3 regions of the Enterovibrio litoreus genome follow, and region 3 is predicted to be linked to each of the others. Evidence: predicted binding sites of a transcription regulator. Region 3 holds the regulator's gene; each other region holds the start of a gene.

Evidence for each region. Region 3 encodes PurR, which represses purine synthesis genes. Its sites were predicted from a motif close to TNANGNAAACGTTTNCNTNA; they were not measured.
Region 1: a site for PurR is predicted at 1,806-1,825, ahead of metK (methionine adenosyltransferase). Genes of this name have one in related genera too.
Region 2: a site for PurR is predicted at 1,349-1,368, ahead of purT (formate-dependent phosphoribosylglycinamide formyltransferase). Genes of this name have one in related genera too.

What each region holds. Positions count from the first base shown of each region.
Region 1 is NZ_CP166194.1:2,984,499-2,988,070, forward strand. Features, by position in the region: gene tkt (transketolase) at 1-1,598, opposite strand, end outside; gene metK (methionine adenosyltransferase) at 1,999-3,153, shown strand; gene AB8599_RS13260 (metal-dependent hydrolase) at 3,446-3,572, shown strand, end outside.
Region 2 is NZ_CP166194.1:1,534,922-1,538,493, forward strand. Features, by position in the region: gene AB8599_RS06770 (thiopurine S-methyltransferase) at 1-7, shown strand, start outside; gene purT (formate-dependent phosphoribosylglycinamide formyltransferase) at 131-1,306, opposite strand; gene AB8599_RS06780 (DMT family transporter) at 1,529-2,413, opposite strand; gene cdd (cytidine deaminase) at 2,536-3,423, opposite strand; gene AB8599_RS06790 (LrgB family protein) at 3,559-3,572, opposite strand, start outside.
Region 3 is NZ_CP166194.1:1,884,248-1,887,819, forward strand. Features, by position in the region: gene torD (molecular chaperone TorD) at 41-688, shown strand; gene purR (HTH-type transcriptional repressor PurR) at 1,118-2,128, shown strand; cyclic di-GMP riboswitch class I at 2,436-2,534, shown strand; gene AB8599_RS08220 (TfoX/Sxy family DNA transformation protein) at 2,650-3,243, shown strand.

The DNA of each region.
Region 1 (3,572 bases), 1.1 Mb from region 3:
TGCTCAGCAGAACGATCTTGCTGCGCCAAGTTTTGACGCGAGAAAATCAGCGACGTTGGGCCGTCTTTGCGCTCAATCGCCAGTTTCCAAGCAACTGCAGATTCCACTTGGTCACACGGACGCCATGTGCTCATGTTTGGTGTTAGGCGGAGTGATGCAATTTGCTCAACAGGTTGGTGTGTCGGGCCATCTTCACCCAAACCGATAGAGTCATGGGTGTACACTTGGATGTTCTGAATTTTCATCAGTGCAGCCATGCGCATTGCGTTACGTGCGTATTCCATGAACATCAGGAAGGTTGCACCGTAAGGCACGAAACCGCCGTGCAGTGCGATGCCGTTGATGATCGCCGTCATACCGAACTCACGCACACCGTAGTGAATGTAGTTACCAGATGCGTCATCAGCGGTTACCGCTTTCGAGCCAGACCACATGGTCAGGTTTGAAGGCGCAAGGTCAGCAGAGCCACCCATAAATTCAGGCAACATAGCACCAAACGCTTCTAGCGCGTTTTGAGATGCTTTACGTGATGCAATGTTGGCAGGGTTTGCTTGCAAATCAGCGATGATTTGGTTCGCTTTCGCTTCCCATTCTGCTGGCAATTCGCCGTTTACGCGACGCTTGAATTCAGCCGCAAGCTCTGGATAAGCCGCTTCATAAGCTGCAAGTTTTTCATTCCACGCAGACTCTTTCGTCGCGCCCGCTTCTTTTGCATCCCATGCGCCGTAAACGTCAGCTGGAATTTCAAACGGACCGTGCTCCCAACCTAGTTGCTTGCGCGTTGCTGCGATTTCATCCGCGCCCAGTGGTGCGCCGTGACAGTCGTGTGTGCCTGCTTTGTTTGGTGAGCCAAAACCAATTACGGTTTTGGTACAAATCAGTGTCGGACGGCCTGTTTCAGCTTTTGCTGCTTCAATCGCTGCGTTGATTGCGTCAGCGTCGTGACCATCAACCGCAGGGATAACATGCCAGCCGTACGCTTCGAAACGCTGAGGTGTATTGTCAGTGAACCAACCTTCAACATGACCATCGATAGAAATGCCGTTGTCGTCCCAAAACGCCACCAACTTACCAAGGCCTAATGTGCCTGCAAGTGAACACGCTTCGTGAGAGATACCTTCCATCAAACAGCCGTCTCCCAAGAACACATAAGTGTTGTGGTCAACGATGTCGTGGCCTTCACGGTTAAATTGCGCTGCCAGAGATTTTTCTGCCATCGCCATGCCTACCGCATTGGTGATGCCTTGGCCAAGAGGACCGGTTGTGGTCTCGATGCCTGGTGCATAACCGTACTCAGGGTGGCCCGGGGTTTTAGAATGTAGCTGGCGGAAGTTTTTCAGATCATCAATCGACAGATCGTAACCCGTTAGGTGAAGCAGAGAGTAAATCAGCATTGAGCCATGACCGTTCGACAAAACGAAACGGTCGCGGTCAGCCCACTCAGGGTTTTGTGGGTTGTGGTTCATGTGATCGCGCCAGAGAACTTCGGCGATATCAGCCATGCCCATTGGGGCGCCCGGGTGACCAGAGTTGGCTTGTTGTACACCGTCCATGCTTAGTGCACGAATCGCGTTTGCTAAAACCTTGCGGGAAGACATGTCTGCTCCTGAGATCAATAGAGGTTTTGTGTTATATGCAATCAGGCACAATACTTTTATTTGTAAATGGCCAGATCGCAGAGTTCGGCGGGCTCGTATTGTCGCAAGACTCCCGTTCCTCTGCAAACGTTTTACATGGCTGATTTTATAGGGAACAGCGTCAATTTAGCCTGCACGTACTGCATCTATTTGTAATTGTGGGGTTAGCAACGCAAACGTTTACGTGTTAGACGGACAAACCGTGGGGTTGATTTATCAATCTCGTGACGTAGAATAGACGTCCAGATGGAAAAGCATCTATACATTTAAACGTATATTCGATATCAATTTTATACCAACGGCAGTCAGCACACGTTTAACACACTGCTGAAATTGGTATTCACTCATTAGGGAAAACGTTATGGCTAAGCACCTGTTCACTTCTGAATCTGTATCAGAAGGGCACCCAGACAAAATTGCAGATCAGATTTCTGATGCCGTTCTTGATGCAATTCTGGAGCAGGATCCAAAAGCACGTGTTGCGTGTGAAACCTATGTCAAAACTGGCATGGTGATGGTTGGCGGTGAAGTAACAACGTCAGCATGGGTTGATATCGAAGAAATCACGCGTGAAACCGTGCGTGATATTGGTTATGTCCATTCTGACATGGGCTTTGATGCTGATTCTTGTGCCGTATTGAATACCATTGGTAAGCAATCGCCTGACATCAACCAAGGTGTTGACAAAGCAGATCCTAAAGATCAAGGCGCTGGCGACCAAGGCATCATGTTTGGCTATGCGTGTAACGAAACTGACGTGCTGATGCCTGCTCCAATTACTTACTCACACCTTCTTGTTAAGAAACAAGCTGAAGTGCGTAAGAGCGGCAAACTAAACTTCCTACGTCCAGATGCAAAGTCTCAAGTCACCTTCCAATACGACCAAGGCAAAATTGTGGGCATTGATGCGGTTGTCCTTTCGACTCAGCATTGCGATTCAGTGACCACTGAACACCTTCGCGAAGCAGTCATGGAAGAAATCATCAAACCTGTACTGCCAAGCGAGTGGTTGAACAAAGAGACCAAATTCTTCATTAACCCAACCGGTCGTTTTGTTATCGGTGGCCCAATGGGCGACTGTGGTTTGACCGGTCGTAAGATCATCGTTGATACCTACGGCGGCGCAGCGCGTCACGGTGGCGGTGCATTCTCGGGTAAAGATCCATCAAAGGTTGACCGTTCTGCAGCATACGCAGCGCGTTATGTCGCGAAAAACATCGTTGCCGCGGGTCTTGCGGATCGCTGTGAAATCCAATTGTCATACGCCATCGGTGTCGCTGATCCAACATCTATCATGGTTGAAACTTTCGGCACTCAGAAAGTATCAGAAGAGATCATCATCGAAGCCGTACGTCAGCACTTTGACTTGCGTCCATATGGCCTGCAAGAAATGCTGGATCTGCTGCAACCTATCTACAAGAAAACAGCAGCTTACGGTCACTTCGGCCGCGAAGAATTCCCTTGGGAAAAAACCGACAAAGTGGCTGCACTGCGCGATTTCGCTAACATCAAGTAAGCGCACAGTAAAACAGCTTTGCACAAAGAGGTCTTCGGGCCTCTTTTTTGATCCTGCTTCCAACCATACCCCCACACTTCATGTCCCGTGATGCCATATAGATTTTAAAAAGCGATTTTTGCGTTGTAAAAACAGCGTGATAAATCGATACATCGTGTATCTAACAACTAATACAGTTTTTCAATAAGGATCAGCGATACGATAGAGTCGTTGTGTCCGGTTCGTTGTCCGTGTCATACAGATAACATGCATATTCTGCGAATTGCATCGTCAAAGATTAAGGAAAAATCGCATGACGGAGCTGCTTGAAAGACCGCTGGTTTTACCCTGCGGCTTAACACTAAAAAATCGTCTGATAAAGACCGCCACCGCTGAAGGGCTGTCCGATCGCTTTGGACGTCCAACTCTCCGGCTTTTGC
Region 2 (3,572 bases), 350 kb from region 3:
GGTGTAAAATGGAAACACGTTTTCTGCACCCTCGTGCAACGCGTGTTCGTCTCCAAAAAAAGCAGCCACCCATTAGGTGGCTGCTTAGTTTTAATCATGCATATCTGAGCGATTTGCTCGTATGAGGCATTTAGAAATCAATCTTAATGGAAGACGCGGCAGTGATAGCTTTGTTTACCGCGACGTCTGTATCTGATCCTCTTGCCAGAGCCACGCCAAGGCGACGGCGGCCGTCGATGTCAGGCTTACCAAAAAGACGAACTTGCGTATCAGGGTAGCGAAGCGCTTCTGTGAGACCACTAAAACTGATATTGCTAGATGTGCCTTCACCCAACACCACAGCAGAAGCGGAAGGGCCATACAAGTTAATGGCATGAATAGGCAAACCCAAAAACGCACGCACATGAAGTGCAAACTCAGAAAGGTCTTGCGAAATCAGCGTCACCATACCGGTATCGTGTGGGCGAGGTGACACCTCACTGAACAGCACTTCATCTCCTTTTACAAAAAGCTCAACACCAAACAAGCCATAGCCGCCTAGCGCAGCCACGACTTTTTTCGCCAATGCTTCTGCAGCCTGACGTGCCTTATCACTCATGGCTTGTGGCTGCCATGATTCGCGGTAGTCGCCGTCTTCTTGGCGATGGCCAATGGGCGCACAGAAATGGATGCCGTCTGTGGCACTGATGGTCAGCAGGGTGATTTCATAATCAAAGTCGACAAAGCCTTCGACAATCACGCGTCCACGTCCTGCGCGACCGCCTTCTTGTGCATAGGCCCATGCTTTCTCAATGTCAGCCGCTGTTTTCACCACGCTCTGTCCTTTGCCGGATGAGCTCATGACAGGTTTTACGACACATGGCATACCAACCGATTCAATCGCAGCGTGAAATGCCTGTGACGTGTCAGCAAAGGCATAGGGAGAGGTGGCGACGCCAAGCTCTTCGGCGGCAAGGCGGCGAATGCCTTCACGGTTCATGGTGAGCTGAGTTGCGCGAGCGGTAGGGATGATGTTCACACCTGTTTTTTCAAGCTCAACGAGGCGATCAGTGGCAATCGCCTCGATTTCAGGCACCACGTAATCTGGTTTTTCTTGTGCAATGATGGCCGCGAGAGCATCACCATCGAGCATATCGACAACATGGCTACGATGTGCAACCTGCATGGCGGGTGCATCTGCGTAACGGTCGCACGCGATGACTTCAATGCCGAGACGTTGGCACTCAATAGCGACTTCTTTACCTAGCTCACCAGAGCCCAACAGCAGGACGCGTGTAGCGCCCGGACGAGTGGCTGTTCCAATCATGATTATCTTCCATCAATGCAATTAACTGCTGATGATTTTACCTTAAGCAAACGTTTGCGCAAGCGTTTGCCCTTGTGTTCTTAAAGGTTTTAGGAAGATTGAACCAAGTGAACGGTTGATGGGTGAGGAGCGATTGAGGGAGGTGACTTAGGCATACCGATTTGCAGTGAATTGGGCCGATAGAAGTTGAACCGCCACCGAAAAAGGCGGCGGTTCTTGAAACTAACTATTTCTGCCTTTTCGTGTTTCCCAATGGGTGATAAAGAACACAGCAGCGACGATGATGGCAGCGCCGAGCCACAGGCGACCCGGTGGCACCCAGCCAAAGACCAAAAAGCCAAACAACACATTCAAAGGCAGTTTGGCATTGTCAAAAGGCTGAACGAATGACGCATCCGCAGCGGCATACGCTTTGGCAATAGCCCATTGAGCAACAGCAGTCAGCAGGCCTGCACCAAGCAACATTAGCCACACCATTTCTCCTTTTGGCATTGTCCAATCTGGAATCGCTAGCAAGATGTTAAACGGCGTGATAAGCAATAGCAGGTAAACCACCATGGTGGTGGGTGAGTCGTTGTGGGAGAGTTTTTTTACCATCAAAGAGTATGTGGCCCAGAAGAAGGCAGCACCGACCGGTAGCATGGTTGCCCAGCTAAAATCGTCTGACCATGGCTCAAGAATGATCATTGCCCCTACAAAACCACTGAGTGTGGCAAGCCAACGGGCAGGGCCAACACGCTCACCTAAGAACAAGCCTGAACCAATTGTGGCAAACAGCGGGGAGGTCATCAGCAATGCAATGCCTTGCCAAATCGGCACGGGATAGGCGAGTGCCCAAAGCCAAAGTTGGATACCAATGACTGAGAAAAACACGCGCAAGCAGTGCATGCCGAGATGATCGGTTTTAAGTGCTTGGCGAATCCCCATGCTTCTGAGCCAAGGGATCATGACAATCAGTGCGATGAAGTACTGAACAAAGGCAACCGTGGTGGAAGGGAGTTGCATTTTGAAGCTGACGTATTGCGCTAGGCTGTTGATCATCGCAAAGCAAACGCCAGCGGTGAGCATCCAAGTGGCGCCAAGAATGGGATTGTGAGATTGGCTCATGCGTTTACAGAAATTAGGAAAAGTGACGTGATAGTAGCGAACTTTTTCAGCCGGGTATAACGAAAACGCCGGCGATACCCGGCGTTTTGCAATGTTATGACGATAAACACACCAACTGGGCGTTAAATGGCCAGATAACCCAAAGGGATGTCAGGATTTAGGGCTTCTAAAACCGCTTGGGTGTCTTGCAAGTGGCTGATCACCGCATTGGCTCTTTCTACTAAAACAACGTCTTGGATGTCTTTCAATGCGACATCGGCCAAGTTCATGGCAATGAGCGCAACTTGAAGCGGAGGAAGGCTAGGGTTGAATGCGGCATTTTCTGCGTACATGCCTGAGAATACGTTTCCATGAATGTCTCGAATCGCTGCACCGCTTAAATTGTGGGAATACGGGGCATGGCTGCGATTGGTTGCGCTAACAGCAGCCTGAATCAGTGCATCATCTTCTTCAGCTGTCAGGCCATGATTGACAGGCACCAGTAATGGTTGCTCGATACCGAGATCAATCGGGCCAAACGGCTCAGGCAGGTATTCATGCAATAACTTGGCGTCGCGATCGGGCAGTTGAATGTTTAGCGTATCTGCGCCATTGATTTCATTCATGAACTGGCGGCAGTGCCCGCAAGGACTGTAATTGATGGTGATGTCTTTAAGCGAAGATTCACCCTTCAACCAAGCATGGCTGATAGCGGATTGTTCGGCGTGAACGGATTGGTTTAATTGTACACCTTCAAATTCCATGTTCGCACCGAAGTAGAGACGACCTGAAGCGCCACGTGCTATTGCGCCAACATAGAATTTGGAAATTGGGGCAATTGAATAGGCCGCAGCAACAGGCAGCAAGGCAACCCGCAGATCTTTATCTGCCAGGCCTGACACTTCAAGCAAGTTTTCATATTCTTGTTCGCTGATCGTCGCATCAAACTCTGGAGAGGCACAGAGTTGTTCCATGGCCTCTTTTAGCGGTGAGGAAAGCGTGGCAATCGCCTCTTGAATGCTAACTCGCATGTTTGCTCCAAGTGTTGTTGTATGGGGACTCATTTTACGAGCAAACTCAGACCATTTAACGTGATCATTGTCACTTTAATGATGCAATTAACTTAGTTATTACATAATTATAAGTGACCTCACATGAATTCGATTTCATTTGATACAGG
Region 3 (3,572 bases):
CTTACTAACACGCTTCGTTTCTCTAACTATCGGGATGACAATGCAAGAATTTATTGCCATTAACGAACAACGCGCCGAATTTTACTGGTGGATGTCTTCTTTATTTGCTAACGAATTGACGCAAGAAGACCTCAATAATTATCACGGCGCAGACATGGGTAATTACTTTTCATCGTTAGCGATGACTCAAGAATTAAAAGCGCCGATCGCCGACTTTCGCAATGCACTCGCCGCGCTAAAACTTCGCGAAGATGCGCAGCTCGAGCTAGCGGCTGATTTCTGCGGTTTATTCCTCAGCACGCCCAAAACAGGCGCATTACCTTATGCGTCTATTTATATCGGTGAAACCGGTCTGTTGAACGATAAGCCCGCGCAAGAAATGGGTCAATGGATGGAAAAGTACGGCATTGCTCAACGTAAAGATTTCAATGAACCGTTTGACCATCTAGCGGTTGTGCTCGATTTCATGGGCAACCTCGTGATGTTAGCCAACAAGGAAACCGAGGAAGACCGACAAGAAGCTATGATGCAAGAACAACAAGCATTTTTGGAAACCATGGTGATGCCTTGGCTAGGCAACTTTCAAAAGGCGCTTAACCAATTCGATCAATTCGGTTTTTATAAAGCCGCTGGTGCATTGCTAACCGCATTTATGACATTGGATCTTTTATTCCTGAAAGGCGAATAAACCCGTTTCCCAAAGAGAACATGAAGCCGGGCAAGCCCGGTTTTTTCTTTTTTGAGCACGAAAACCGGAAAAAACCTGCTATTTCCCAAGCTTGATACGCTTCAAGCTTATGCGAGTCGCTTCAATTGATTAATTGCGGGCGCGGTCATGAGCCAGTAAACTGTGAACGCAAGCGATTGGCATTGAGACGTTTCTGTAATTTTGCAAACACCTAGTCAAAATGCCACGCACAGTAACCCCCCCTAACTACCACACTTGATGGAAAGCAAGTTGCTGGCAGTGTCGAGAAAGCATGACGACAAGGGGCTGAGAGTCAGTCTCTCCACCTTTTTAAAACGAATCCATTACGCCGCTTAGCATAGCGGCGTAAACATATTGAGCAGCCTCTATTTTTCAAGCTGCGAATGAAAACGATAAGAAGATTACCCAATGGCAACAATTAAAGATGTCGCACGCATGGCTGGTGTATCTACGACAACCGTTTCACACGTGATCAATAAAACACGTTTTGTCGCAGAAAACACAACCAAGAAAGTATGGGCCGCAGTCGACGACTTAAACTATGCGCCGAGTGCCGTTGCGCGCAGCTTGAAATGCAATTCAACACGCACTATCGGCATGCTGGTGACCAAATCTACCAACCCATTCTTTGCGGAAGTGGTTCATGGCGTTGAAGAATACTGCTATCGAGAAGGTTACACGCTGATCTTATGCAACACCGAAGGTAACCTTGCGAAACAACGCGACTACTTGCGCATGTTGGCAGAGAAGCGCGTTGATGGTCTTTTAGTGATGTGTTCAGACCTGAATGAAGAACTCTTGACGCTGTTGGAGAAAAAGAAAGATCTGCCAATGGTTGTGATGGACTGGGGCACTCAGCACGTGCATACAGACTGCATTCAAGACAATGCGGAAATGGGCGGCTACATTGCAACCAAACACTTCATTGATAACGGCCACACTAAAATTGGCTGTATTTCAGGCCAACTAGATAAGCTGACTTGCCAGACTCGACTAGAAGGCTTCAGAAAAGCGTTGTCAGAAGCAGGTCTTGAAGAGAATCCAAATTGGATTGTTGAAGCTGACTTCGAATGTGACTCTGCCGTTGAAGCTGCTAACATGATTTTGGCTCAGGAAGATCGACCAACGGCGGTGTTCTGTTTCAACGACATTATGGCACTGGCTGCCATCAGTACCTTTCGTCAGGCTGGCTTAGACATTCCTAATGATATATCCATCATTGGCTATGACAATATCGATTTAGCCGCATTTTTCTCTCCGCCACTCACCACCATCCACCAGCCGAAAAATCGACTGGGCAAGACGGCGATCAAATTACTGTTGGAGCGTTTAGCTAACAAAGAAAACCAACAACAAATCTTCGTGATGCAGCCGGAATTAATTGTTCGCAGTTCGGTGAAAAATCTGCGCTCAGAATAACATTTCTCTAAAATCCTCAACACTAAAAAGCTCGGAAATAACCATCTGGGCTTTTTCTTTTCTGGCAAGTTTTCCGACACTTTCAAACACATTTTTGCGACTAACCTCTTAAACACCAAATTGTCTAGTTTTCTAGTGCTACCCTTTATCCCAGTCGGAAAACGACCAATTTGGTCAAAAATGTTTCTATTACAAAGACAACCGAATATTTTCAACCACATCAATAGGATCCTATCTGAACCAAGATCACATTTTTTGAGACCAGCAATAACGACAAAATGATGCGATTCAGTTAATCTAAACGCCGTTAAGAAAAAGGCAAACCACCGCGAAAGCGTGGGACGCAAAGCTTCCGGCCTCTCAACACTGAATTCAATTTCGTGTTAGTGGTAGCGGAGCTACCGATGACGTTAGCATTTCCATATCGGATTCTTCCGGTTGGTTGACAATTCTCTGAATTAGCTTTGCTACGTTGCTCCTTGACCATTCATCCAGGAACGTATTGATTGAGAATAAGTCACATGGATAAACCTACACTAAAAAACACACTAAAATTCTTCGAATGTCTGGGCAAAATCAAATCTCGATCCATGTTTGGGGGGTTTGGCATATTTTGCGATGAGACAATGTTCGCACTGGTCGTCACCGATCAGCTTCACCTTCGTGCCGGTCAAGCGAATGAAGCTGAATTCAAGAAACTAACGATGACGCCTTACGTCTACAAAAAGCGCGGTTTCCCTGTCGTGACTAAGTACTATGCTGTGCCGGACAATTGGTGGGAGCAACCTGACGAGTTGATGGCTTATGCCACCACCGCCCTCGCCATCGCTAGAGACGATCAGCAAGAAAAGAAGACTGCGGCGCCAACGCGTATCAAAGATTTGCCGAACCTACGACTTGCCACAGAACGAATGCTAAAAAAAGCAGGTATCGATTCTGTAGAGCAGTTGCACACTGAAGGCGCCGTGAAAGCCTATCAAGCGTTGCAGAAGTCGCATCAAGACTCGCTAAGTCTTGAGTTACTTTGGGCGTTAGAGGGCGCAATTGAAGGCAAACATTGGTCGGTAATTACTCCTCAACGCCGTGATGAGCTTCTGCAGACGCTACGTCAGTAATTAAAACAAACACATTACCCAACGCTCAGTCGGTATTCGCTCTGTTTCCCCTAGATTTTCCGACTGGGCAGTTCTACAACTGCTATGCCCCTATCTCTTTTACCTTTTCGTTGTTATCTCTCTGATTAAGCACTAATCGCACTTCATACCGTATTCAGTATCAAAAATTCATATTGCCTTGAATGAAACCTTGCTTTTATACCGACTAAACCGAAAAGTACATCATGTTCCATTGCTTATTTGGTGCGGGACGAGTTGACTTTTGAGACAAAAATACACCTTTTTTGAGGTTTCTCTTTTAAACAGCCTCAAACCACTCACAAACCTCT